Regions from separate parts of the Specibacter sp. NPDC078709 genome, predicted to be linked through region 2. Evidence: predicted binding sites of a transcription regulator. Region 2 holds the regulator's gene; the other holds the start of a gene.
The links. The regulator LexA, encoded in region 2, represses DNA repair genes until DNA is damaged. The targets are predictions, from matches to a motif close to TCGAACANNTGTTCGA.
Positions count from the first base shown of each region.

Region 1: the regulator LexA is predicted to act here: its motif matches at 12,586-12,601, upstream of uvrA (excinuclease ABC subunit UvrA).

Region 1 is NZ_JBFBLU010000003.1:51,003-65,473, reverse strand. Features, by position in the region: gene AB0P14_RS06900 (trans-aconitate 2-methyltransferase) at 1-33, shown strand, start outside; gene AB0P14_RS06895 (PIG-L family deacetylase) at 30-728, shown strand; gene AB0P14_RS06890 (FAD-dependent oxidoreductase) at 790-1,905, opposite strand; gene AB0P14_RS06885 (flavin reductase family protein) at 1,967-2,539, opposite strand; gene acs (acetate--CoA ligase) at 2,813-4,771, shown strand; gene sfnG (dimethylsulfone monooxygenase SfnG) at 4,768-5,946, shown strand; gene AB0P14_RS06870 (O-acetylhomoserine aminocarboxypropyltransferase/cysteine synthase family protein) at 5,946-7,316, shown strand; gene AB0P14_RS06865 (CoA-binding protein) at 7,313-7,816, shown strand; gene AB0P14_RS06860 (ABC transporter ATP-binding protein) at 8,410-10,215, shown strand; gene AB0P14_RS06855 (ABC transporter ATP-binding protein) at 10,212-12,149, shown strand; gene AB0P14_RS06850 (GntR family transcriptional regulator) at 12,146-12,535, shown strand; gene uvrA (excinuclease ABC subunit UvrA) at 12,686-14,471, shown strand, end outside.
Region 2 is NZ_JBFBLU010000001.1:53,776-68,246, reverse strand. Features, by position in the region: gene AB0P14_RS00305 (ATP-dependent DNA helicase) at 1-1,730, shown strand, start outside; gene lexA (transcriptional repressor LexA) at 2,005-2,694, opposite strand; gene AB0P14_RS00295 (LysM peptidoglycan-binding domain-containing protein) at 3,028-3,513, shown strand; gene AB0P14_RS00290 (histidinol-phosphate transaminase) at 3,590-4,687, shown strand; gene hisB (imidazoleglycerol-phosphate dehydratase HisB) at 4,877-5,503, shown strand; gene hisH (imidazole glycerol phosphate synthase subunit HisH) at 5,500-6,195, shown strand; gene AB0P14_RS00275 (hypothetical protein) at 6,195-6,344, shown strand; gene priA (bifunctional 1-(5-phosphoribosyl)-5-((5-phosphoribosylamino)methylideneamino)imidazole-4-carboxamide isomerase/phosphoribosylanthranilate isomerase PriA) at 6,457-7,191, shown strand; gene AB0P14_RS00265 (SseB family protein) at 7,195-8,100, shown strand; gene AB0P14_RS00260 (MFS transporter) at 8,144-9,487, shown strand; gene AB0P14_RS00255 (DUF1844 domain-containing protein) at 9,616-10,023, opposite strand; gene infC (translation initiation factor IF-3) at 10,297-11,454, shown strand; gene rpmI (50S ribosomal protein L35) at 11,558-11,752, shown strand; gene rplT (50S ribosomal protein L20) at 11,861-12,244, shown strand; gene AB0P14_RS00235 (RNA methyltransferase) at 12,327-13,238, shown strand; gene AB0P14_RS00230 (MFS transporter) at 13,556-14,471, opposite strand, start outside.

The DNA of each region.
Region 1 (14,471 bases), on a different contig from region 2:
CGACGTATTTTCATGGTGGGAGAGAAACAATGACTGACCTTGAGCAATTTCCGCAGGACTGGCAGCGGGCGCTAGTGATCGTGGCGCATCCGGATGACCCCGAGTACGGGATGGGTGCGGCCGTGGCGCAATGGACGGCCGAGGGTAAAGAGGTCAGCTATGTGCTGGCCACCCGTGGTGAGGCCGGAATTGCTGGCATGGCGGCCGAGGAATCGGGTCCGCTGAGGTCCATGGAGCAGCAGAATGCGTGTGCTCGGGTGGGTGTCTCGGACTTGGTCTTTCTCGATCATCCGGACGGGAGGATTGAGGAAGGGTTGGCGTTACGTAGAGACTTCGCGCGGGAGATTCGCCGTGCACGGCCCGATCTGGTGCTGACCTTGAATCACCGGGATGAGTGGGGCCCGGGGCGATGGAACTCGGCCGATCACAGGGCTGTTGGCCGAGCCGTCCTTGACGCTGTGGGCGATGCGGACAACGATTGGATCTTTCCCGAACTCTTGGCGGAAGGCTTAGCGCGTCACAAGGTGCGTTGGGTGGCGATCAGTTCCCCGCAGCCTACCCACGCTCAAAAAGTGTCGGAAGCCAGTGTCGAGAAAGCCGTGGCTTCCTTGGCTGAACACGGTGAATACCTCCGCGCCCTTAGCGATGCGCCCGTGGAGGAGCAGGCCCGGGAGCAAACGCAGATGGTGACGGCGGGCGGCGTCGTAGCGTTTGAGCTTTACGGCTGAGTTCGGGCGGGCCAGCCGGCGGCGGCGTTAGGTGGCTGCACCAACCTCGGCGTCTTCGCGCTCAACTTCTGTGCGGGGCCTGGAACAACTTTGGGGCGGCGATGCCGTCAGCAAGATCGGCCAGAATGCGGCCGATGGCAGGCGTGAACTTGAAACCGTGACCGGAGAATCCCGCGCCGACCACAACGGGGCCGAACCGGTCAAGAATAAAGTCGCCTGATTCGGTAGAGGTGTAAGTGCAGCTGATGGGGTCGAATCGTTCGGCATCCAAACCGGGGAACCACTCCCGCACATAGCGTAGGAGAGCATCCATTTGGCGCGTCTCGGCGGTGAAGTCCCGGGCGTCCGGATCAACCACGGGACCCACGCCGTGCCAACCGACCTTGATACCTTCGCCCGGAGTTAGCATCCCGTAAATAGGGCTGTACCAAAAGTCATCTTCCGGGACTCCGGGCTCGGGGTTGTGGTTGAAACTGGGCCATTCGAGCCCGTCGCTGACAGTCTGGAAATGCGCTGGTTGCTCCTGCGTCACCACAAGCCGCGGGAGTTGGACTATTCCGCCGATTAACTTTTGGGTCCATGCGCCAGCGGTCACAATGACGCGGGTGGTTCGGTATTCAGCGCTGTCGGTAGACACCGCTACGAGGTCGTCGCCGAGCACTGCGAGATTCCGCACGGTGGTTTTGTACAGGAACTGCGCTTCTCGGTTTTGAGCGGCAGATTTCAGGGCGGTGAGAGCATTCGCTGCCCGGATCCTGCCAGCCTCCGGTACGTAGAGGACTCTGCTACGAAAGCGCATGCCTGCCCAACGCTCCATGGCCGCTTGCGGTGACAGGAATGAGCTGCTGATGCCAGCTTCCTGCTGTGCTTGCCGGGTGTTTTCTAGTGCTACTTCATGGCCATGGTTGACAAGTCCCACCAGGTCCAGTAGCTGCACGCCGGTTTCTTCAGCGAGCTCATCCCACAGCAGGCGCGCTTCGCTGACCAGCCGAAGATACTCCGGCTGCTGGTAAGCAGTGTTGAAGTTGCGGGTGGTCCCATGGGAAGCCCCGAGGCTGTGCCCCTCCGGGAACTGCTCCAACACGGCGACGGATTTTCCGCTGCGGGCAACGGCCAATGCTGCTGCTGAGCCCATGGCGCCAGCACCAATAACAACCACGTCAGTCTTAATACTCATGATCTCTACTGTGAACTCTTCGGGAATTCTGTTAAGGCTGCGGCCAACATTAGGGCCGGAGCTACTTGACTACTGAGGTTTCGCTCAGGGAGTGCCAGGTGCGATCGTGGTAGACCAGCGGACGTGCCTGTTCTGCTGTGCGGCCGGATTCACCAGGCAGGTTCACCTGCAGAATCTGTACGGCCACAACCGTGGAATCGCCGGCGTCCATCTGGTTGACAATCCGTCCACGCATCCACGCATTAGCCGAGGGTAGTACAGGTTCCCCGGTGATCAGGCGCGACCAAATCGAGGTGTCAGCGAAGCGGTCGATGCCGCTCGTTGCAAAATTCTTGGCCAGAGAGATCTGATCCGCACCCAATAGGTGAATGACTACCGTCTCGGCCTGCTTGACCGTGGGCGTCGAGGACGACGCTGAGGATAAGGAAAAGACCACAAGCGGCGGGTTGGCTGAAACCGAGATGACTGAGGTTGCCGTCAGCCCAACAGGCCCCTCGCCGATGTCCGCCGTAATTACGGCAACGCCTGCGGGATGGTTCCGGAACGCAGCTTTGAAATCGTCGGCGCTGAGCATTTCAGGGAAACCGGGATGGGTGACCTGTTTGGGCTCGGCGAAAACGGTTGACTGCGACATGGACTCTCCTTTAGTGCGGCCAAAGTCGGCGTGGACTGCGGCTGCTGTCATAAGTGAAAAAGTATCACTGTCGTGAACTATTGGACGATTCGTCAAGGACAAATGTTTCCCAATACTTCATAAGTTCCACATAGTGACCCTTTATGACATGAAAATTTGGCATGTAACGCATTTGTGGGGTCTAGTTATGAAGAAATATTTCTTGCGGCCAAGAGATCTGGGCCAAGGATGCCGCACTATGCGCCTGTACACGGCGGCCTTGATGGAGGTTTGATGAGTACCACTAGTTTTGCCCCCACCACCGTGACCTCGCGTACGGCCGAAGAAGCCGGCAGGGTGGACTTCTGGGTTGAGCAAGCCAAGCGGCTTGATTGGGCCGAGCCTTGGCACACCGACCACAGTTTTGAGCCCGCCATGAACGCTATGAGCGGGGAGCTGCAGGTTCCGCGCATCGAGTGGTTTTCCGGTGGCAAACTCAACGCAGCCGTCAACTGCGTGGACAGGCACGTGGATGCTGGCAACGGCAACAAAGTGGCGCTATTTTGCGAGGGTGAACCGGGGGACCGGCGGGCCATTACGTACAAGGAGCTCCAAGATCAGGTATGCCAGGCAGCTAATGTGCTGGAGGCCCTCGGCATTGGCAAGGGTGACCGCGTAGTCATCTACCTTCCCGTCATCGCCGAAACTGTCATCATCACCTTGGCCGTGGCGCGAATCGGCGCCGTTCACTCGCTCGTCTTTGGTGGCTTCTCCGCCGAAGCACTGCAGTTCCGTGTTGAAGACACCGGAGCCAAGCTGCTCGTCACTACCGACGGTCAGTTCCGTCGAGGCAAGGCTGTTCCCGTCAAAGCCAACGCGGATGCCGCAGTGGCCGGGGAGAACTCGATCGAACACGTCCTGGTGGTTCGCCGCACAGGGTCCGAGATTGAGTGGACCGAAGGCAGAGACATTTGGTGGCATGACGCAGTTGGACAAGCCAGCACGGAACACACGGCCGAATACTTTGACGCCGAAACACCGCTGTTCATCATGTACACCTCCGGCACCACGGGCCAGCCCAAGGGCTTGGTTCATACCACCGGCGGCTACCTGGCCCAGGCCGCGTACAGCCACGAACTGCTCTTCAGCAACCCTGATCCTGCCTTGCGTGAAGCGGATGTGCACTGGTGCACCGCAGATCTTGCCTGGGTCACGGCACACACCTACGAAATTTACGGCCCGCTCGCCAATGGCGTCACACAGGTCATTTTCGAAGGCACCCCGAATACCCCGCACCCGGGCCGCCACTTTGACATCATCGAACGCTACGGTGTCACCAGCTACTACACCGCACCCACGCTGGTCCGTTCGCTCATGGGCTGGTTCCCCGACGGCGTCCCGGCCCACCACGATCTCTCTTCCCTGCGCCTGCTCGGAACCGTCGGTGAAGCCGTCAATCCGCAGGCCTGGAACTGGCTCCGCGATGAACTTGGCGGCGGCACTCTGCCCATGGTGGACACCTGGTGGCAGTCCGAAACTGGCGCCACGATCCTTTCGCCGCGTCCTGGTGATACCGAGTTCAAGCCAGGCTGCGCCTCCCGTGCCATGCCGGGTGTGAGCGTACGTATTGTGGACGACGCCGGAACTGACGTTGAGCGCGATGTCCAAGGTCTGATTGTGGTTGACGGAATTGGCCCGGCCATGGCCCGGACCGTGTGGGGAAACCCGCAGCGCTACCTGGATTCCTACTGGCGCAAGTTCGCCAAGCAGGGCTACTTCCTGGCAGGCGATGGCGCCCGGTATGACGCCGACGGTCATATCTGGATCCTTGGCCGCATCGATGACGTCATCAACATCTCCGGGCACAGACTCTCCACGATCGAAATTGAATCGGCACTGGTCACCCACCCCAACGTCATCGAGGCCGGTGTCACCCCGGTGGCTGATGCGCTGACCGGCCACGCGGTGGTGGCTTTCGTCGTCCTAGCAGACAGCGAAATGCACTCCGCCGCGGAAGTCCAGGACCAGCTGCGTGCCCACGTGGCACACAAGATTGGGCCCATCGCCAAGCCAAGCGCCGTCGTCGTTGTTCCCGATGTTCCTAAGACTCGTTCAGGAAAAATCATGCGACGGTTGCTAACCCAAATGTTTGAGGGGTCGCCTCTGGGCGATACCACCTCGCTGCAAAACGAAGAATCAATGGCCGGAATTATTGCGTCCGTTACCCAGTACAAAAAGAAGGATCACTCATGAGCATTGCACCAGTTAACATTGCAGACCTCGCCACCCCGCTCAAATTTGCCTATTGGGTCCCCAACGTTTCCGGTGGCCTCGTGGTGAGCACCATCGAACAGCGCACGGATTGGAGCTTCGAGTACAACAAGAAGCTGGCCCAAATCGCCGAGAATAGCGGCTTCGAATATGCTCTGACGCAGACCCGTTACGCGGCCTCCTACGGCGCCGATCAGCAGCACGAGGCCACGAGCTTCTCGCTCGCTTTGCTCGGTGCGACGGAGCGCCTGAAGGTCATCGCCGCCGTCCATCCGGGCATGTGGCACCCCGGTGTGTTGGCCAAGTTCATCATCACCGCCGATCACCTCTCCAACGGTCGCGCTGCCGTGAACATTGTCTCCGGCTGGCTCAAGGACGAGTTCGTGAACTTTGGTCTCGATTGGCTGGAGCACGACGAACGTTACGTCCGCACCGAAGAGTTCATCCGAGTGCTGCGTGGACTCTGGACGGAGAGGGAATACTCCCAGGCCGGCAAGTACTACAACATCAATAACTTCACGCTCAACCCGGCACCTGTTGACGTGCCCGGCCGCCCCCACCCGGAGATCTTCTTCGGCGGCAACTCCACCGCCGCCCAGGCCGCGGCTGGCCGCACTGCTGACTGGTACTTCTCCAACGGCCGCACCCTGGAGGGCTACAGCGAAAACGTGAACGGCGTTTTGGCCGCAGCTGCGCAGGCGGGACGTAAGCCGCGCTTTGGCCTCAACGGCTTCGTCATTGCCCGCGACACCGAGAAGGAAGCCCGCGAGACCCTGCGCGAGATCGTCGCCAAGGCGCACCGCCCCGCCGTCGAAGGTTTCGCGGCCGCTGTGAAGGAGGCCGGCGCCTCCACCAAGGACGGCAAGGGCATGTGGGCAGATTCCTCCTACGAGGATCTGATCCAGTACAACGACGGTTTCAAGACCGAACTGATCGGCACCCCCGAGCAGATCGCCACCCGCATCGTGGAATACAAGAAGCGCGGCGTGAACTTGATGCTGACTGCCTACCTGCACTTCCAGGAAGAAACGGCAGCGTTCGGCCGGGACGTCATGCCCATTGTGCGCGAACTGGAAGCCGATCTGGCCCGCAAGCACGGCACCGAGCTGGACACCTCCCTGCTGCCCATCACCAACTTTGACAAGGTGAGCGTCTAATGACCGAGCATTCCTTCGGCTTCCGCACCCGCGCCCTGCACGCCGGCGGCACGCCCGATTCTGAGCACGGCGCCCGTGCGGTGCCCATCTACCAGACCACCTCGTTCGTGTTCAAGGACACCGACGACGCCGCCAACCTCTTTGCGCTGCAAAAGTACGGCAACATTTACTCACGTATTGGTAACCCCACCGTGGCAGCCTTTGAGGAGCGCCTTGCTTCTCTGGAAGGTGGCATCGGTGCTGTTGCGACGTCGTCGGGCATGGCAGCGGAATTTGTCACCTTTGCGGCGCTGGCAGGGGCGGGGGATCACATTGTGGCCTCCTCAAAGCTCTATGGCGGAACCATCACCCAGCTCGATGTGACGTTGCGCCGCTTCGGAGTGGACACCACCTTCATCGATTCCAATGATCCGGCCGATTTTGCTGCCGCGATCAAGGAAAACACGAAGGCTGTGTACACGGAGATCGTCGCCAACCCCTCCGGTGACATTGCCGATCTGCAGGGACTGGCTGCGGTGGCTCACGCGGCCGGGGTACCGCTGGTGGTTGATGCCACCTTGAGCACCCCGTACCTGATCCGGCCCATTGAATTCGGCGCCGACATCGTGATCCACTCGGCCACCAAGTTCCTGGGCGGACACGGCACCACCTTGGGCGGCGTTGTGGTCGAGTCCGGTCGTTTCAACTGGGGCAACGGCAAGTTCCCTTCCATGACCGAGCCCGTAGCCTCCTACGGCAACGTGTCTTGGTGGGGCAACTTTGGCGAGTACGGCTTCTTGACGAAGCTGCGCTCCGAGCAGTTGCGCGACATTGGTCCGGCGCTCTCGGCACAGTCAGCCTTCCAATTGCTGCAGGGAGTGGAGACGCTGCCGCAGCGCATGGATGAGCACCTGCGCAACGCTGCCGCTGTGGCAGCCTGGCTTGAAGCCGATGAGCGGGTCTCTTGGGTTCAGTTCGCCGGACTGCCCAGTCACCCGCACTTTGAGCGTGGACAGCATTACCTGCCCAAGGGTGTTGGCTCCGTGTTCGCTTTCGGTGTGCGCGGAGGACGTGCCGCCGGGAAGAAGTTCATCGACTCCCTCCAGCTGGCCAGCCACTTGGCCAACATTGGTGACTCACGCACCTTGGTGTTGCACCCGGGTTCCACCACTCACCAGCAGCTCACGGCAGATCAGCTTGAGGCAGCCGGAGTCCCCGAGGACTTGATCCGCATTTCCGTTGGTCTGGAAGATCTCGCAGATATCCTGTGGGACCTTGATCAGGCGCTGTCCATAGCGCAGGAGTTCATTGCCAGTCGTGCTGCTGCCACAGATGCCGCTGCTGCCACTGACGAAGCCGCGGCGTCCTGCACGATCGGAGCAAACGCATGAGCACCACGAGTACTCCCGAACGTTCATGGGTTGGCCCCTCAGCTCCCGAACGCCTGGCCATTCTGCGCAAGACTCGGTCGATCGCCATTGTGGGAGCCTCGGATAAGCCGTCACGGGCCAGCTACTTCGTGGCGACGTATCTGCTCTCTTCCAGCAGCTACCGCGTCTACTTCGTGAACCCGGTAGCTACGGAAATCCTGGGCCAGCCGGTGTACAAGTCATTGGCTGATCTGCCGGAAGTCCCGGACATGGTGGATGTATTCCGCCGCCATGATGATCTGCCCACCGTTCTGGATGAAGCCATTGCCGTTGGGGCAAAGAGCCTGTGGCTTCAGTTGGGCTCCTGGCATGAGGAAGTTGCGGCCAAGGCTGAGGCTGCTGGAATGGAAGTGGTCATGGACCGCTGCGTGAAGATTGAACACGCCCGCTTCCACGGTGGTTTGCACCTGGCAGGATTCGACACCGGCGTGATTTCCTCGAAGCGGCAGGTCGTCGCCTAAGGTATTACGCCCTTTCGGTGTCCGGCTGCCGGGCTACCGATCAGTGGAATGTTGGCGCGAAAAAGGACGGCGCTTGCGGGATGGGATGGTCTTATAGGGCCGTCCGATCCCGCGAGCGCCGTCCCTTTTGCGTCTGGAGCCTCCCTAGCCGGTCCAGTTCGGGAGAAACAGCCCCGATCCACTTTCGAGTGTGCACCTCCTGTACGTTTTCGGGCCGGAAGGGGTCAGAAGTGTACGGCAACAGCACCCACAGGCCGGTAGCGGCGCCACATTGCGGGCAACGAAGCCCGGTAGTGCGTCGAGTTAGACCGATCCCCGCACCACGGACCATCGAACAGTCACATAATGCCGCTTAGATCACCTCAAAGCGGCGTGATGTGACGGCTCGATGGGTGGCGAGCGCCCAAAACTGTCCGGCGAGCGTTCTGGCACCCGCTGGCACTCGCTTGCGCCCGTGCCCGGGCACCCCGCCCACAAGACGCCCCAGGCCACGGCAAACTCACGGGATAGATGACTGACATTCGCAAGCCGCTAGGAGTAGCTTGATAGCTGGACCAAGAACACGCTCGCCGAGACCATCATCAGGAGGATAGGTGCTGTTTCAACTGATTGCCCGCAATCTGGCGCCGCATAAGGCGTCATTGATCGCGATTGTGGTGCTGCAATTCCTCTCTACCCTCGCCACCTTGTATTTGCCCACCCTCAATGCCGACATCATTGACGACGGTGTGGTCAAGGGTCAGATCGACGTCATCTTGAATCTGGGTCTGTGGATGCTGCTCATTACTGCGGGTCAGGTGATGTGTGCCATCGCGGCCACGTATCTGAGCGCCAGGCTTGCCATGGGCGTAGGACGGCAAATCCGCCGCGACCTTTTTGACAAAGTGGAGACGTTTTCCTCCCAAGAGGTGGGCATCATTGGCGCACCGTCCCTGATCACCCGCACCACCAATGACGTCCAGCAGGTGCAGATGCTGACACTGATGTCCTTCACCATGATGGTCATGGCACCCATCATGTGCATTGGCGGGATTGTGCTGGCCATGGCCCAGGATGTTCCCCTCTCGGGCCTGTTACTGGTGATCCTGCCTGTGCTGCTCATCGCCATCGGCTTGATCGTTCGCGTGCTGGTCCCCACCTTCCGTAAAGTCCAGCGCCAACTCGATGACATCAACGGGGTGCTGCGCGAACAGATCACCGGTATCAGCGTCATCCGCGCGTTTGGCCGCCGCGACTACGAAGCGGAAAGATTCGCCACGGCCAACGGCGCACTCACCGCCTCCCAGTTACGGGCAGGGCGGCTGATGTCGCTCATGTTCCCCACCATCTTCTTCGTGGTCAACGTAACCAGTGTGGGTGTGCTGTGGTTTGGCGGGCAACGCATTGACGCTGGTGACATGCAGATTGGCGCCCTCACCGCATTCCTGAGTTACATCATGCAAATCCTCATGTCCGTCATGATGGCCATGTTCATGTTCATGATGATCCCGCGCGCGGCCGTCAGCGCAGAACGCATCACCGAAGTCCTGAACACCGAAGCCAGCGTGGTCGATGGCCCCGACGCCGTGCATGTCACCCGCCTCGATGGCCGCCTCAACGTCACGAACGCCACCTTCACCTACCCCGGAGCCCAGGCCCCAGTCCTCTCCGGAGTCAGCTTCACCGCCTCCCCGGGAAGCACGACGGCGATCATTGGCTCCACCGGTAGCGGCAAGTCCACATTGGTGAACCTCATACCAAGACTCTTGGATGCCACCGAGGGTGGCATCCAGTTGGGCGGACACAACATCAAGGACGTGACCTTGCAAGCGCTGCGCAGCTCTATTGGGCTCGTACCGCAGAAGGCTTACTTGTTCACGGGTACGGTAGCGAGCAATATTCGCATGGGAAACCCAGACGCTACGGATGATCAACTGTGGCAAGCATTGGAGACAGCACAGGCTGCGAACTTTGTCCGGGACATGCCTGAAGGCTTAGAGGCCCCTATAGAGCAGGGAGGCTCCAACGTCTCCGGTGGACAGCGCCAACGGCTCTGTATTGCCCGAGCCATTGCCGCCGGACCCTCTGTGTACCTTTTTGATGACAGCTTCTCGGCTCTGGACTATGCAACGGATGCCAAACTCCGGGCAGCACTGAAACTGGTCACCCGCGACGCGGCAGTTCTGGTTGTAGCCCAACGGGTAGGCACCATCAGGGACGCAGATAACATCCTGGTCCTAGACGAAGGGGTGTTAGTAGGCCAAGGCACCCATGAGCAGTTGCTCGACAGCTGCCCCACGTATCAGGAAATCGTCAACTCGCAGCTAGGAGCAGACGATGACTTAGAGGCTCCGGCCATGGACAGCACCAGCAGCACGGAAACCAACCCCACCACCACCCGTGACGGAGGCCTCTCATGAGCATGATGCGCGGCGGCCGCGGCGGCGGTCCACCCCAAAAGGCCATGGCCTTTGGTCCCAGTCTGAAACGAATCCTGGGTCTTATGGCCCCGGACAAGATCCGCATCACTCTCGTGGTGATCATGGCAGCTATCTCGGTTGGCCTGTCCGTAGTAGCGCCCAAGATCCTCGGCAACGCCACCGACATCATCTTCGACGGCGTGGTGGGCAAGATGCTCGGCCAGTTCCCGGCCGGTACCACCAAAGCCCAAGCCGTGGCCGAGCTGCACGCCAAGGGGCAGGGCCAGCTGGCGGACATGCTCAACGCCATGAACGTGGTGCCCGGCCAAGGCATGGATCTAGGCGCCCTGGGCCAGGTGCTCATGATTGTCTTGAGCCTGTACATAGCTGCCTTCTTCTTCAACTGGGGTCAGGGCTTTGTCACCACGGGCATAGTCCAGCGAGCCATGTACAGACTGCGCCGCGACATTGAGGCAAAGCTGGACCGCCTGCCCATGGCGCACTTCCAACAGGAATCCCGCGGCGATGTTCTCTCACGCGTCACCAATGACATTGACAACTTCTCCCAAACCCTGAACCAGACACTCACACAGATCCTCATCGCCGTCCTGACGGTATGCGGCGTGCTCGGAATGATGTTCTCCATCTCGCCCCTACTGGCAGGCATCTCGCTCGTGACGGTACCCATCATCGCCGTCATCACCATCATGATCGCCAAGCGCTCGCAGGTGCAGTTCGCAGCTCAGTGGAAGAGCACCGGAGACCTCAACGGCCATGTGGAGGAAATGTTCACGGGCCATGAGATCGTCAAGGCCTTTGGGCAGCAGAAGCAAGCTATTGAGAAGTTCCGGGTTTCGAACGATTCCCTCTATGAATCAAGTGCCAAGGCTCAGTTCATTTCAGGCATCATCATGCCCAGTACCAACTTCATCTCCAACCTCAACTACGTGGTGGTGGCGGTGCTCGGCGGTATTCAGGTGGCCCAGGGTGTTCTAACGATTGGTAGCGTCCAGGCGTTCATCCAGTACTCGCGCCAATTCAGCCAGCCCATGGCTCAGATTGCCAGCATGATCAACTTGCTCCAATCAGGTGTCGCCTCTGCCGAACGAGTCTTTGAACTGCTCGATGCCACAGAACAGACGCCCGATCACATCCCGGCCGCAAGGCTCGCTCAGCCGAAGGGCCGCGTGGGGTTCGACCACGTGAACTTCGGCTACACGCCGGGGGAGCCGCTCATCAAGGACCTTTCCCTCGTGGCCGAGCCGGGGGAGACCGTGGCTATTGTGGGCCCCACCGGTGCTGGCAAGACCACCTTGGTCAACCTCCTCATGCGCTTCTATGAGATTAATTCCGGGACGATCACGGTGGATGGCGTCAACACCGCCCACCTCAGCCGCGATGACCTCCGCAGCCAGTTCGGCATGGTGCTTCAGGATGCGTGGCTTTTTGGCGGCACGATCAGGGAGAACCTGGCTTACGGCAAGCTGGGCGCCACCGAGGAGGAGATTGTCGAAGCCGCCGTGGCCACACATGTGGATCACTTTGTCCGTTCGCTCCCGGATGGTTATGACACCGTCCTTACGGACGACGGCGGCGGGCTGAGTGAGGGGCAGCGTCAGCTCATGACGATTGCCAGGGCCTGGATCGCCAACCCGGGCATTCTGATCTTGGATGAGGCAACCAGCAGTGTGGATACCCGCACCGAGGTGATGATCCGCCAGGCCATGAATAAGCTCCGAGCGAACCGGACCAGCTTTGTTATTGCTCACAGACTCTCCACTATTCGCGATGCTGACCTCATACTGGTGATGGACAGTGGTCGCATTATTGAACAGGGCAGTCATGACGTGCTGCTCGCTCACAGAGGTTTCTATTACCATCTCTATATGAGCCAATTTGGCGATCCAATGGTGGAAGAGGTGAGCCAGGCATGAACTCCATGGATGTATTGATGCGCCGGTGGCGATTGGACTTGGAATCGACGGTGCCCCCGTTTGAACAGGTCCGGCTGCGGATTCTGGATTTGGCTTCTTCGGGCGAACTGGCCGTGGGCACCAAACTGCCCTCGGTTCGTGCCCTAGCCACAGATTTAGGGGTCGCGGCCAACACTGTAGCCCGGGCCTACCGGGAATTGGAGCAGGCAGGCATTGTGATCACGGCCGGACGCAGCGGCACAGCGATTGCCTCCGGCGGGGACAAAATTGCCGCCCAGGTGGCCGAGGCCGCGGACTCCTATGCCGCCGTCGTGCGTGAATTGGGGATGCCACGGGCTCAGGCCCTGCGCATAGTCTCCGCCGCTCTGGAACGCACCAGCGGCTAATGTGGGCAGCTGATTCCAGTGCCTTGGAAAGCACTCATTCAAGCCTTCATTCGAACGAACTTTCGATTATACTGATGTAGAAACACCCTTGCGTGGCGGACACTCGCCACGTGGAGCGGCTTTGCCGCGGACTGCTATGCGAAGGAAATAATGGCCCAGCCAGCAACACCTGTGAATGACACCCGCCCGGATCTGTCGCGCCTGATTGTCAAGGGTGCCCGGGAAAATAATCTGCGCAACGTTGACCTTGACCTGCCCCGCGACTCCATGATCGTCTTCACAGGACTATCCGGCTCAGGCAAGTCCTCCCTCGCCTTCGACACCATTTTTGCCGAAGGTCAGCGCCGCTACGTGGAATCTCTCTCCGCCTATGCCCGGCAGTTCCTGGGGCAAGTGGATAAGCCGGATGTTGACTTCATTGAGGGCCTGTCCCCGGCTGTCTCCATCGATCAAAAGTCGACGTCGAAGAACCCGCGTTCCACGGTGGGCACCATCACCGAGATTTACGATTACATGCGTCTGCTCTGGGCTCGTGTGGGTACGGCGCATTGCCCCGTCTGTGGTGAGCCCATCGCCAAGCAGACGCCACAGCAAATTGTGGACCAGCTGCTGGAAATGCCTGAAGGCACCCGTTTCCAGGTCCTGGCTCCCGTGGTGCGTGACCGCAAGGGTGAGTTCGTTGAGTTGTTCAAGGAGCTCACGGCCAAGGGCTACTCCCGTGCCAAGGTGGATGGTGAGCAAGTTCAGCTCAGTGATCCGCCCAAGCTGAAAAAGACGTTTAAACACACCATCGAGGTGGTGGTGGACAGGTTGGTGGTCAAGGACGGCATCCAACAGCGTCTCACCGACTCCGTGGAAACCGCGCTGGGCCTGGCCGATGGCCGCGTGCTGGCAGAACTCGTGGACCTTGAGCCCGGCGATGATGGGCGCATCCGTTCCTTCTCCGAGAACTTGGCCTGCCCCAACGAACACCCACTCGCCATTGATGAGATTGAGCCGCGCTCGTTCTCCTTCAACAACCCCTTCGGCGCCTGCAGTGCGTGTAGCGGTATTGGTACCAAGCTGGAAGTGGATGAGGAGCTGGTAGTTCCCAACCCGTTCCTGTCGCTGCGTGAAGGCGCCATTGCGCCATGGTCGCTGGGCACCGCCACCACCGAATACTGGAACCGGCTGCTTGAGGGTCTGGCCACGGAGCTGGACTTCAAGATGGACACCCCGTGGAATAAGTTGGACACGGATTCGCGCACCGCTGTCCTGTACGGCAAGGATCACAAGGTGGTGGTGCAGTACAAGAACCGCTTTGGCCGCGAACGTAAATACAGCACCGGTTTTGAAGGTGCCATCCAGTACATTCATCGCAAGCATGGCGAGACGGAATCCGATACCGCCCGTGACCGCTACGAAGAGTACATGCGACAGATTCCGTGCCCTGCCTGTGGTGGTGCACGGCTGAACCCGGCCTCCCTCTCGGTGCTAATCAACGGTAAGTCCATTGCCGAGGTCTGCGCCCTGTCCATGCGCGACTGCTTTGACTTCCTCTCCAATCTGGTGCTGACGGGCCGCGAAGCACAGATTGCCAGCCAAGTGCTGAAGGAAATCCAGGCGCGCCTGAAGTTCCTGCTCGATGTTGGCTTGGAATACCTGAACCTGGAACGCGCCTCAGCCACCCTCTCCGGCGGCGAGGCACAGCGCATCCGTCTGGCCACCCAGATCGGCTCCGGCCTGGTGGGCGTGCTGTACGTCCTCGATGAGCCCTCCATTGGTTTGCACCAGCGCGATAACCGCCGCCTCATTGGCACCCTGACCCGCCTGCGGGACCTCGGCAACACACTCATTGTGGTGGAACATGACGAGGACACCATCAAGGAAGCCGACTGGATCGTTGACATTGGCCCCGGTGCCGGTGAGCACGGTGGCGAAGTAGTGCACTCCGGTT
Region 2 (14,471 bases):
CCCTGAAACCGATGTTGCCGCGGGCCATTGACGTTGCTTTAGTCAAGGGCCGCAGCAACTATGTGTGCCGGCAAAAACTGGCAGGTGGTTTCCCTACCGAAGACACCGGCGAGGGCGCCCTTTTTAGTCTTGGCGAAGACAACGTGGCTCACCCTCCCAGTGCCACCTCCGGGCCCACCTCACAGCTCGGCAAGGAAGTGGTGCGTCTGCGCGAATGGGCGCAGGAAACAGACACCGGCGACAGGGACGAGATTGTTCCGGGAGTGACGGACAAAGCCTGGCGGCAGGTCTCTGTAACCTCCATGGAATGTCTGGGCGCCCAGAAGTGCCCGATGGCTACCGAGTGCTTCTCGGAGCTGGCCCGTGCCCGCGGAGCAGAGGCTGACATTGTGGTCACCAACCACGCCATGCTGGCCATCAGTGCCTTTGAAGGCATCGCCGTGCTTCCCGACTATGACGTGGTGGTGGTCGATGAAGCACATGAGCTCCAGGATCGCGTAACAGGCGCGGTCACCGGGCAACTCTCTGTGCAGATGGTGCAGGCGGCGGCGTCAAGCACGCGCAAGCACACCGCTGTTTCCGTGGACGCCTTGCAGGCCAGCGCCGCGGCACTGGACCTTGCCTTAGCTGGTGTTCCCGAGGGGCTATTCCCACAGGGGCTCAACGAGGTGCAATCTCAAGCTGTGGAGCAATTGCGTGACGCGGTACGTGCCGCCTTGTCCGATTCTAAGCCTGAGGGTAATGCTGCCGCCGACGGCGGGCGTTCGATTGCCCGATCCAGGCTCAATCTGATCTTCGATTTGTGCGAGCGTCTGCTGGTTGCCAATGATGCCCGTGAGGTGGTGTGGGCCTCGCGGCCGGGTTCCTTCGCACCGGGCAAGGGCTATCAGAAGGCGGATGAAAATGAGCCGGCAGTGCTCAACATCGCACCCTTGAGCGTGGCGATGAAATTGCGGGAGGGCTTGTTTGCCGATCGGACGGTAGTGCTCACCTCGGCCACTCTTGCTATTGGCGAGTCCTTCCAAGCCACAGCTGGCGGGCTCGGTCTTTTGGGGCCCAGCGCTCCCACTTGGACGGGGGCCGATGTCGGTTCGCCGTTCGACTACCCCAAACAAGGCATGCTCTATGTCGCCGCCCATCTGCAGAAACCCGGCTTCGGGATGTCCGCTGAGCAATTAGATGAATTGGAAGCGCTCATCACCGCCGCCGGTGGCGGAACCTTGGCTCTGTTCTCTTCGCGGCGTGCTGCAGAAGACGCAGCCGAGAAGCTCCGCAAAAAGCTCAAGGTGAAGATCCTGTGCCAGGGGGACTCCTCCATGTCCGGGCTCATTAAACAGTTCGCCGATGAACCGGACACCTGCCTGTTCGGTACCATGTCGCTCTGGCAAGGTGTTGATGTGCAAGGAGCCTCCTGCCGTCTGGTGGTGATAGATAGGATCCCGTTCCCGCGCCCGGATGATCCGCTGGTCACTGCCCGCGCCCGTGCCGTGGCGCAAAGTGGCGGCGACGGATTTATTGCCATCTCTGCCACCCATGCAGCGGTGCGCCTCGCGCAGGGGGTGGGCCGGTTGATCCGTTCCAGCCAAGACCGGGGCGTGGTTGCTGTACTTGATTCCCGTCTGGCCAATGCCAGCTACGGCGGTTTCCTGCGTGCCGCTCTACCGCCTTTCTGGTCCACTAAGGACAGAACCGTGGCGTTGGGCGCGCTGAAGCGGCTCTCCGGCAAGTAGTGCCACCCACGAAGGCAGGGTTACGGGCTGGATTTGAAAACGCAGATGATGCCATGAAAATCGCGGATTTGTCGCGTCTTCTGCAGTCTCGAACTGGTTAAGCGCGTCATCTGCTGTTTGGAAGCAGAAGCCACTGACACTCCGGGCTGTACACACATTTTGGCTGCCACACACGAAGGCACCCCATCAGCTCATGAGCTGACGGGGTGCCTTCGTACTTCTTCGGCACGCGCCAACGGCGGCCGGCTATCGGTTTTTTCGTTAGAGACTTCGGTTAGAGGCTTCGCAGCACCGAGACGACCTTGCCCATGATGGTGGCATGGTCGCCCAGAATCGGCTCATAGCGAGTGTTCTGTGGCAGGAGCCAGGTGTGACCGTCACGCTGACGGAACGTCTTGACGGTCGCCTCATCCTCGAGCAATGCCGCCACAATGTCGCCGTTGTTGGCTGTTGGCTGTTGACGCACAACAACCCAGTCGCCGTCGCAGATGGCGGCGTCGATCATGGAATCACCCTGGACCCTGAGCATGAACAATTCACCGCTGCCCACGATCTGCCGCGGCAAAGGCATGATGTCATCCACTGACTGATCAGCCAAGATGGGGCCACCTGCTGCGATGCGGCCCACGAGAGGCACAAAAGCGGTGTCCGAAGAACTGCTCAGCTCGGCAAAGTTCAGACCGTTCGAACTGCGCAGAGTCTTCGGTGCGCTAACGCCTTCGATTTCGACAACTCCGCTGTCCAATACCAGCGGGATGAGAACTTCCATGGCGCGGGGACGCTTGGGATCACGGCGCAAATAGCCGTGGCGCTCCAACTGGGTCAGCTGATGAGTGACGCTGGAAAGGCTAGCCAGCCCCACGGAATCGCCAATTTCGCGCATTGAGGGCGGGTAGCCCTTGTCGGCAATGCACCGTTGGATGCACTCGAGAATTTTCTTCTGCCTTACCGTCAGGCCCTTCATTCCAGCGCGGCTGGGTGCTTGGGGAATGCGGTGCGGCGGGTCTGGAAGCGCCATGGTTCCGTCGGTCCTTTCGTGGCTGCCCTGAACAATGTCAGTGCCTGCTGGTGGACTGCATCTAGCGGCCAATCCTTGTTCTGCAAGTTTAAGCCACGAAGAGACGAATTTCAAACATTTGTTCTATTTGCTCTTGGCAAGTGTCGTCTATAGATGCTAAAACTGTACTAGTAGCAAATTAGAACATACGTTCTATCGAAGATGTTGAGTGTGGAATCTTGGTCCGATGGCTGCAGTTGGCCCCTGGGCAGTGGATTCACGGTGAAAGGACCAGAAGTCATGAACGCATTGCTTATCTCCCACGCATCCTTTGGCGTGTCCCTGCCCGGCCCTGCACCGACCATGGATCGTGCTGCCCAACATGGAGCTGTTCGATCAGGGGAAGTGAAGATCGGTGGAGCAGATTGTGGCACAGCGGACTTCGCTGGCAGCACTCGGCTCAGCTTGACCCGTCGTGGTCGGTTGGTGTTCTTCGGCATCCCGACTCTCGCTGTCGCGGCGCTGATCTTGTTTGTCTCCTTTGCCATCATGGCCGGATCTCTCGCGAGTCCGGCAAACGCGGCCGCTGAGGTGAAGGCGGTCAACATGGCCGACTACGCCGTCGCCGTGACGGTCTTGCAGGGCGACAGCTTGTGGAGCATTGCCGGTGCTGCCGATCCCACCCGCGATGTACGCCATGTGGTTCGCGAAATCGTTGCACTGAACGATCTGGGCACCGGTGTCCTGCAGGCAGGTCAGCGGCTTTACGTTCCCATCCCGAAGTAGCGCTCCTGCAGGTGATGGTGTCCGCATTGTGTCGCCGTTTCGAACTTTTCCACGGCAAGCAAATATGCTGGAGGGCATGGACCAGTTTGAACGCCTAAGTCAATTGCCGCTTCGTGACGACTTGCGTGGACAGCACCCCTACGGTGCACCTCAGCTTGATGTTCCGGTGCTGCTGAATGTTAATGAAAACACCTTTGGTGTTCCGGCCGATGCCAAGGAAGCAATCCTTGCAGCAGTGGCCGAAGAGCTAAATGGTCTCAACCGCTACCCGGACAGAGAATTCACCGTTCTGCGCCAAGAGCTGGCGGCTTATCTTGGCCACGGCTTGAGTGAAGATAATCTTTGGGCGGCCAATGGATCCAATGAAGTGCTCCAGCAGTTACTGCAGGCATTCGGAGGTCCGGGCCGCACCGTCATGGGATTCCCTCCCACATATTCCATGTATCCGCTACTCGCCAGCGGAACCGGGACAGGCTACATCGCTGGTGTTCGCGCCCAGGACTACAGTCTTTCTGCGGAATCTGCCGCCGAGCAGGTTCGCCAGCATGCTCCGAACCTCGTGTTCCTCTGCTCGCCCAACAATCCCACCGGAACGGCTTTGGGCCTGGACGTTGTGGAAGCCGTCTATGCAGCCGGCGAGGCATCTCAAACAGTGGTTATTGTTGACGAGGCCTACGCAGAATTTGCCCACACAGGAACCGAGAGTGCTCTGAGCTTGCTCGAGGGGCGGCCTCGACTGGTGGTCTCACGCACCATGAGCAAGGCCTTCGCCTTAGCAGGGGCACGACTGGGATACCTGGCTGCTGCGCCGGAAGTCACCGACGCCCTGCGTCTGGTCCGCCTGCCCTACCACCTCTCCGCCATTACCCAAGCAACAGCTGTGGCAGCCCTACGGCACTCCACCTCACTGCTAGCCAATGTCGAACAGATCAAAGTCCAGCGGGACCGGATCGTCAAGGAGCTCATTGCTCTAGGGCTTAGCCCGGCGCCGTCCGATTCAAACTTTGTCTTCTTTGGTGGACTTGAGAATCCGCATGCGGTCTGGGAAGCCTTGCTGGCCGACGGCGTACTCATTCGCGACGTTGGAATTCCGGGCCACTTGCGTGTCACGGCAGGTACGGAAGCCGAGACCACAGCTTTCCTTGAAGGACTGCGCGCCTTCCTTGCCGCCTGAGGACGCTTTTTAATTCTGTGAGGAGGATCCGCCGTCGAACATGGCTGGTTCCTTCTCGCCAGGGGAGAGGTTTGGGTATAACCATGTCTTCTCTCCTAAACTGGTAGCACTACACCAATTCGTTTACGCGCCCGTCCCTGCCCGGCAACTGCCGGCTGCGAAGGCGCACCACAACAAAGGACTGCCGCAATGACTCAGAACAGCCCGAATCCCGGCCAGGGACGCACTGCCCGCCTGGAGCGTGCCACGAGCGAGTCAAGCGTCATGGTGGAGATCAACCTCGACGGCACCGGCGTGTCAAACATTGACACCTCCGTGCCCTTTTACGATCACATGCTCACGGCTTTGTCCAAGCACTCCCTGATCGACATGAACATCAAGGCCACTGGCGATACCCACATCGATGCCCACCACACGGTAGAAGACGTGGCCATCTCCTTGGGTGAAGTCCTCAAGGAGGCCCTAGGGAACAAGGCCGGGATCCGCCGCTTCGGCGAAGCCACGGTCCCCTTGGATGAAGCCCTCGCGAACGCCGTGGTTGATCTTTCCGGCCGTCCTTACTTGGTACATGGTGGCGAGCCTGCCGGACAGGAATACCACCTGATCGGTGGTCACTTCACTGGCTCGCTTACCCGCCACGTCTTTGAAGCCATCACCTTGCATGCTCAGATCTGCCTGCACATGACAGTCATTGCTGGCCGCGATCCGCACCACATCGTCGAAGCGCAGTTCAAGGCCTTCGCCCGGGCACTGCGCTCGGCCGTTGAAGCCGATCCCCGCGTCACCGGCATTCCGTCCACGAAGGGCCTTTTGTGAGTTCGGCAGCTACCGAGTCAGCAGTAAGCAACACGGCAGGTAGTGACAAGCCCACGGTCACGGTGCTGGACTATGGATCGGGCAACGTCCGTTCAGCCGTCCGCGCGCTGGAACGTGCCGGGGCAGTGGTAACGCTCAGTGCTAAACCCGAGGATGTTCTCAACGCCGACGGCTTGGTTGTCCCTGGCGTGGGCGCCTTTGGTTCGGTCATGGACGAGCTCAAGGCCGTTGATGCGCTGCGCATGATCGGCCGCCGCGTTGCCGGTGGCCGGGCAGTGCTGGGCATCTGCGTCGGTATGCAGGTCCTCTTCGACGCCGGAGTAGAACACGGCACCCACCGCGAAGGCATGGGGGAGTGGCCGGGGACTGTGGAGCTATTGCCGGCCCCCGTGGTCCCGCACATGGGGTGGAATACCGTCACAGCAGCTGAAGGCTCCATGCTTTTTGAAGGCGTTGAATCTGAGCGCTTCTACTTTGTGCATTCTTATGGTGTGCAGAAGTGGGACTTTGAGGTATTGCAGCCCAAAATGCGTCCGCCCATGGTGACTTGGTCCGAGCACGGTGCCCCGTTCATCGCGGCCGTTGAAAACGGCCCGCTCTGCGCAACACAGTTCCATCCGGAAAAGTCCGGTGACGCAGGAGCCCGCATGCTGCGTAACTGGGTCAATTCCCTGACTAAGGCGGCTCGCTGATGTACTCGTTGTTGTTGATGGCACTGGCAGGCTTGCTGATCGGTGGAGCCTATACGTTCTACCAGCAGAAAACCCCGCGCTGGATCCCCATCAGCTTTGCCGCGTTGGCCGCCATGTCTCTCATAGCCGCCTACATGTTCACGCTCTAGCTTGATGCTCGTCTAGTTTCACGCTCGTCAAGTTTCACGCAGTAACCCGCGGCTACGCCGCAGCTTTCTTCCTGTAGTTTCCACCCGTAGGACAAACAACGTTGAGGACCCCATGACCACCCCCATTTTGGAATTGCTGCCCGCTGTCGACGTTGTGGACGGCCAGGCCGTGCGCTTGGTGCAGGGCGAGGCTGGTTCGGAAACGAGTTACGGCTCCCCGCTCGACGCCGCCATGAAGTGGCAGAACGACGGCGCCGAATGGGTTCACCTCGTGGACCTTGACGCGGCCTTTGGTCGCGGCTCAAACACGGAACTGCTGCGCGAAATGGTGCAGGTCCTGGACGTCAAGGTCGAGCTCTCCGGTGGGCTGCGCGATGACGCAACGCTGGAAGCCGCCCTGGAATTGGGTGTGGGCCGTGTAAATCTGGGCACGGCTGCGCTGGAGAACCCGGAGTGGACCGCCAAGGTCATTGACCGCTTTGGTGACAAAATCGCCGTCGGACTTGATGTTCGCGGCACCACCTTGGCAGGCCGCGGCTGGACCAAGGAAGGCGGGGACATCTGGGAGGTCCTGGCTCGCCTTGAAGATGCCGGCTGCGCACGATACGTGGTCACCGATGTCACCAAGGACGGCACCTTGCGCGGCCCCAACGTAGAACTGCTGCGCGAAATGTGCACCCGCACCTCAAAGCCTGTGGTGGCGTCGGGCGGAATTTCCAGCCTCGAGGACCTGCGCGTTTTGCGCGAATTGGTCGGCGAAGGTGTTGAGGGTGCCATCGTTGGCAAGGCTCTGTACTCCGGCGCATTCACGCTCCCGCAGGCCCTTGACGTTGCAGGCCGTCGCTAAATCATGACCGAGATGCCCAAGAAGCATCTGCCCGGACACATCGCAGCAGCTCTGGCCGGGGCTGGCGGCAGCACCGATTCTGCTGGACAGCCCTGGGCGGGCCGCGATCTTCCTGCGCAGGAAAAGTACCACAACTTTGACACCGACGACGGCGCCATGGACGCCGGGTTTGCGGCCGCCCTCGCGGCGCTAGCCTCCGGTGACGGCAGCGAAGCGCAGGTAGTTGCCTCCCTCGCCACCGCCCGGGTGTTCATTCCGATCGTGGCGCAGCTGGCGGAACAGACAGTAGGTGAAAACGGTCTGGTCTCGGATAAGGAATCGGACATGGCTCTGGTGACAGTGCAAGGTCCCGATGGCCGCCGGGCCCTCCCTGTTTTTTCCAATGCCGAAGCTCTCACACGGTGGCATCCCGAAGCGCGACCGGTTGCTGTTTATGCGGCGCGGGCAGCGTTGTCTGCGGTGGCCGAGGAAGCACAACTGCTGGTGGTAGACCCTGGCTCGGAGCGGCCCTTTGTGGTCCGCCGCCCGGCAATGTGGTCGCTGGCGCAACAGCAACAGTGGGAGCCCAGCTACGGGGATGCAGCGGTTGAGCGCGTTCTGCGCGAGTCTGTGTCGGCCCTTGGTAACACAGCCGTTGTGGACATTTCTGCCAGCGCCGGTCAGGGCATACAATCCCAGTGGTACCCAAAAGCTGAACCGTCGGCACTGTTGGTCTCCGGCGGTGGAGTGGGCCCAGAACTCTGTGTCACCATCACCTTATTGCCCGGGCTGGACCAAGCCGCGGTAAACGGTGTGCTCGCTGCGCTGCAAGCGTCCTGGGCGGCGAATGAGTACTTTGCTCAGGCAGTGGATTCAATTCATGTTCGCCTACGGCATCCCCACATTCAGGACAACCTCATCGCATGGTAGCCTCGGCGCTCTCTTGTGATGGATCACGAAAGAGAGCCCCCAGGTGAACTTTGCCGCCTACCGTGAAATACTCGCGGTCGGACCCGTGCGCAGGCTGCTGATTGTAGCCATGTTTGCGCGCATCCCGCATGCAGCTGCAGGTGTGCTGTTGACTCTGCATGTGGTTGAAACGATGCAGCTTAGCTATGCCTCAGCAGGCCTTGTTGCAGCGGCCATCACCATCGGCATGGCGTTCGGCGCCCCGTGGCGCGGTCGACTCGTGGACGTCTATGGACTGCGTAAGGCACTCCTGCCGTCAGTAGTTGCCGAAGTAGTGGTGTGGAGCCTGGCTCCATTCCTGAGCTTCCAGCTTCTGGTAGTGGCTGCCGTCATTGGCGGCATCTTCGCCGTTCCGATCTTCTCTGTGGTGCGTCAAGCACTCAGCGTGATGGTGCCCCAAGAGCAGCGGCGCACCGCCTACGCACTGGATTCCATGGGCGCTGAAATCACGTTCATGATCGGGCCCGCCGCCGGAGTCTTGCTAGCAACCACCATTCACACGGTGGTGGGCCTAGTCATCATCGGTGTCACCGCGTCCATGGCCGGAGTCTTTCTGATGGTGTTCAACCCGCCCACAAGAACTGGCCAAAAAGGATCCTTCGTTTCCGTCGGTGTGGTTGAGGCGCATCCTCTGGATGCAGTTGAGGACCGCGAAGCACCAGACCTCTCGGGCAAGAGCGCGCTGGTCCGATTGTGGGGTGGGACTCGGCACAATCTGCGCTGGGTCAATATTGCGGTACTGGCCATTTTGGGCACCTCCCTGGGCGCCGGGCTGGTCTTGGCTGGAACCAATGTGGGAATGGTCGCGGTCATGCGCGAAAATGAAGTCGTCGGCGATCTTGGGATCGTGTTCATCTTCTGGTGTGGTGCCTCGATCGTTGGTGGCATTCTCTACGGCGCCCTCAAGCGCTCCGTCAATCCCCTGTGGCTGCTGATGGCCATGGCGATCCTGATCATCCCAATGGGGTTTGCCACCAATGCTTGGACGCTGGGACTGTTATCGATTCTTCCTGGTCTACTGTGTGCTCCGGTCTTGACCTCAAGTGCCGAACACATTGCCGATCTGGTTTCAGAACGCCGCCGCGGTGAAGCTATGGGTTGGTACGGCTCGTCCATGACGATCGGTAGCGCCATGGGTTCTCCTTTTGCAGGGGCCATGATCGATGGCATCGGTCCCTGGGCTGGCTTTGCCATCATCGGTTTGGTCTGTGGCGTCTTGTCGATCATCGGATTGGTGAGCATGGCTATCTGGCGCCGCCGTAAGCCACTAATAACTGACACAAAATCGACGGAATCAAAGCAGACAGATAACTTTGATGACCTTCTAGGTGAGCCGGACCCGGTGTAGCTGCCCTAAATCTTCCTTTAAGCACCGCGAACGGTGAGTAGATGACAATGTTTGTGGGTGACATTGCTAACTACTCATCGTTCGCGGTGAAGATGAAGCTGATAGTAGAGCGCGCGAGCGGGTGGGGCCTAGTTGACGGCGCCAGTGAACTTCTCGCCCGGTCCCTTGCCCGGTGCATCCGGGAACTCTGAGGCTTCACGGAAAGCGAGCTGCAGTGAACGCAGACCATCGCGCAACGGTCCGGCATGCTGGCTACCAATTTCCGGTGCTGCAGCTGTGACGAAGCCGGCTAGCGCGGTGATGAGCTTGCGAGCCTCGTCTAGGTCCTTGAGCTCCTCAGCGTCCGGGCCTGCAGCCAGACCGCACTTGACCGCTGCTGCGCTCATGAGGTGAACGGCCGCCGTGGTGATGACCTCAATGGCAGGGACTTCGGCGATATCACGCACTACGGAAGCTGCCTGACTATCACTCAGGGCCTCTTCGGGGGCGGGCTGGAAGGTGTTACGTGTGTCCGAATTATTATCTGAGCTACTCATACTGCTAAGCTTGTCATAGACCGACGCGATGCTGTTATTTCGCCAGCTCTCCAGAGGATCCGCAATTGGGTTTTCTGTGGGATGGGGAATGTACTACAATCGTGTTTGCAAGTGGAGTCCTCTCCCACCTTTCGACCCAGTAATGGAGTTGTCTGGTTTAGGTTGGCGCTTTCCGTAGTACGGAGAGCCAGGCTGTTCCCGTTATAGGGGACTGCAAGCCAATCCCTCGAGGCCTCCATTGCATCAGCAAATTGGGGGCCTTCTTCGTTGCTGATGGTACTCACACTTTTCAAGCAACAGGAGCCACACATTAGCGAGCCACGCATCAATGATCGAATCCGCGTCCCCGAGGTGCGGTTGGTTGGGCCAGCAGGCGAACAGGTAGGTGTCGTCCGCATTGAAGACGCCCTCCGTTTAGCAGCAGAGTCCGACTTGGATCTGGTTGAGGTCGCACCGACGGCTAAGCCGCCGGTGTGCAAACTGATGGACTTCGGCAAGTACAAGTACGAAGCCGCCGTCAAGGCTCGTGAAGCCCGCAAGAACCAGACCAACACCGTTTTGAAGGAAATCCGTTTCCGACTCAAAATCGATAAGCACGACTACGAGACCAAGCGCGGTCACGCACTGCGCTTCCTCGGCACCGGTGACAAGGTCAAGGCCATGATCCAGTTCCGCGGTCGTGAGCAGCAGCGTCCAGAGATGGGCATCCGTCTCCTGCAGAAGTTTGCAGAAGATGTTGCTGAAGTTGGCATCATCGAGTCCAGCCCTCGCATTGACGGGCGCAACATGGTCATGGTCATCGGTCCGTTGAAGAACAAGGCCGAAGCCAAGGCAGAGGTACGCCGCAACCAGCAGCGCGCCGAGGCGAAAGCGCACAACGAGGCAGTGGCCAATGGCACCGCTCGCGTTGACGTAGACCGTGACAACAAGGCCCCCATGACCCAGTCACTGGCTGATCTGTTGCCAGATGGTTTGCACCTTAACGAGGACCTGCCGGCTCCCGGCGCTAAAGCTGTTCAGGAAGTTGCCGCCCCGGTTGCGGAGGAAGTCGTTGAGACTGCCGCTGTAACCGAAGCCCCGGCGCCCGAAGCAGCCCCCGCGAAGGAAGCTCCGGCAGAAAAGCCGGCTCCCGCCGTCGTACCTGCCAAGGCTGCTGCCACTAAGGCTCCTGCAGCCAAGGCACCTGCTGCTAAGGCCGCTCCGGTGAAGGCCGTTGCAAAGGCTCCCGCAGCCAAGCCGGCCGCAGCACCCAAGCCGGCAGTTGCTCCCAAGCCCGTGGCTGCAAAGCCCATCCCCATGCCGAAGCCCATGGCCAAGCCCGTAGCAGCCAAGCCTGCCGCCAAGCCCGCCAAGGCAGCAGCAAAACCGACCGCCAAGCCCGCATCTGCAAAGAGCGAACCGGCAGTCGAAACCCCCAGCTCAGCTGAATAAGGTTCACACCTTTCAGCGGTGAATACACCCACACAGTGACCCAACCAGTCGCTGCAAGAGAACCACAGGCAGCGCCGGTGGATACGTAAGGAGATAGGTCCTCATGCCTAAAATGAAGACACATAGTGGTGCGAAGAAGCGATTCAAGCTGACCGGTTCCGGTAAGCTGCGTCGCCAGCAGGCTAACCGCCGCCACTACCTGGAGCACAAGCCCTCCAGCTTGAAGCGTCGTCTGAAGGGTGACCTGTTGGTCGCCAAGGCAGATGTGCGCAACATCAAGAAGATGCTCGGCATCTAATTTCGTAAGTCAATCGGTGTCATTCCCAGTTCAGGGTCTAACACCATTTCATCAAAGCCTTCCCTGGCATGATTGGCTTGGGATCTTTAAACTTGAAGGAGTACGCACGTGGCACGTGTGAAGAGGGCTGTAAACGCCCACAAAAAGCGTCGGGTTGTTCTTGAGCGCGCAAAGGGTTACCGCGGACAGCGTTCACGTCTGTACCGTAAGGCCAAAGAGCAGCTGCTGCACTCGTTTGTGTACAGCTACGGCGACCGCCGCAAGCGCAAGGGTGACTTCCGTCGCCTGTGGATCCAGCGTATCAACGCTGCATCACGCGCCAACGGCCTGACCTACAACCGCTTGATCCAGGGCCTGAAGGCTGCGCAGATCGAGGTTGACCGTCGCATGCTGGCCGATCTGGCCGTCAACGACGCCGGTGCTTTCACCGCACTGGTTGGCCTGGCCAAGGCTGCACTGCCTGCTGACACCTCAGCACCGGTTGCAAAGTAGTTTTTCGTTTTATTGTTTGACCGTTTCACCTTGGAGCCGTTGAGTTCTAAGTTCCTGTGGAGTGACTGCTAAAGTCCTAAGCATGAACGAAACCGGGCGCCCTCCAGCAGATGCAATGACCAATCCTCGAGCAGATCGAGTGAGGGATGTTGCCAAGCTGGTTGGGCGCTCGGGCCGTTTAAAGCGTCGCCAATTCTTGGCTGAAGGTCCCCAGGCTGTTCGTGAAGCGCTGCGTGCCCACCGCGACTGCCTGGACGCTGGCGGGACGCCGGTGGTGGAGGCGCTGTACGCCACCGTTGAATGCCTGAAGAAGTTTCCGGAGCTGCTGGAAACGGCCTCGGCCCCCGGCTCCCGCCTGCAAGTTCGAATCGCCAGTGACATGGTCCTCTCCGCCATGACAGATACTGTCTCGCCGCAGGGCGTGGTGGCTGTGTGCAATTTTGTGGACGTTCCCCTTGAGGCAGTCTTGGCTACCAAGCCGAAACTGATCGCCATGCTGTGCCGTGTGCAAGACCCGGGCAATGCTGGAACAGTTCTCCGTGCAGCCGATGCTGCTGGCGCAGACGCGGTGATCTTCTCCCAATCGAGCGTAGATATTTACAACCCCAAGGCGGTCCGTTCCACGGCCGGCTCACTGTTCCACTTGCCTGTCGTGCTTGGCGCCGACGTGGCTCAGGTTGTCGCCGCTGCCAAGGAAGCAGGTGTGGGCATCCTCGCCGCCGACGGCTACGGCCAACTGAATCTAGACCTGCTGCAGGACGAGAGCGCCGCACGCGCCTTTGACCAAGAGATCCCGGATTCTAGTTATGACTTGGCAGATCCCACCATGTGGCTCTTCGGCAATGAGGCTCAGGGCCTGGCTGGGGAAGAGAAAGCTTTGGCTGATTACCGTGTAGCCGTACCCGTCTATGGTGCTGCTGAATCCCTCAACCTCGGAACTGCAGCAACTGTCTGCCTGTACGCCAGTGCAAGGGCACAACGCCGAAGCCACTAGGGGACTTGAGTCTCGGCGGATTGGGTGCTTGTTCTACGCATCGGAGGCTCACGGCTTCCTGATGTCGGCTGTCTTCAACGGCTGAAAGCCCTGAGGCCCGCCGAAACCTGTCCTAGGTGCTTCACTGTGCCTCGAGTGCGCAGTTGTCGGACGTTTCGGGGCCAAAAACGTCCCAAAGTGCGCCGGACAGCGAGCACTAGCACCCAGGCACCATCGCAACGAAAAAAGATCCTCCCCGCGCCACCCATTCAGGGATTGTGCGGGGAGGATCTTTTGCAGGGCCGTCGAGTTCTACTGTTCCGAAATCGTCGGGGCGTTCAAGCCTTCAGGCCCTTATTGTCCTTCTTATCAAGCAGTCCGCTGAGCAGGGCAATGCCCAGCCCCAACACTGCCAGAACGGCTCCGACCAGTGCCGGAGCGGTGAAGCCCCAGCCCCACGTGATGACGAGCCCACCCACGAACGCACCGAGGGCGTTGGCCATGTTCAGCGCCGAGTGGTTCAGGGATGAGGCCAATGTTGGTGCCCCTGGGGAGACGTCCAAGAGCCGCGTCTGCAATGAAGGAATCAGCATGGCCCCTGAAGCGCCAATGACAAAGATCATCAGCAGCGCCATCCACTGAATGTGAACCGAGGCTGCGTACAACACCAACATGGCAGCGATGAAGGACATGACGGCGTAGATGCTGCCCATGACCGACCAGTCGGCGAGCCGTCCGCCAATGTAGTTTCCTACCACCATGCCCACTCCGTAGAGGCCAACGATCACGGGCAGGAATCCTGAATCGAAGCCGGCAACGTCAGTCATGGTGTTGGCAACGTAGGTGTAGACGGCAAAGAAGCCGCCGAAGCCAACCACGCCCACCAACAGGGTCAGCCAGACCTGGCCGCGACGCAAGGCGCCGAGTTCCTTGCGGAGGCTTGCTCCAGGCTGAGCCTTTTGGGCTGGAATGAAGATCCCGATGAATACCATGGTGATGACGCCGATGATGCCCACCAGTACGAACATCCAGCGCCACCCGAACTGCTGACCCACAAAGGTAGCGAGCGGAACACCGAGCACGTTGGCAATGGACAAGCCCATCATGACCATCGAAATGGCACGCCCGCGCTTGCTAGGGGCTACCAAGGAAGCTGCCAGGACTGCGGCTACGCCAAAGAAGGCGCCGTGGGGCAATCCCGCAATGAAACGTGTGACCAACAAGGTGTTGTAGTCCACGGCGAAGATCGAGAGC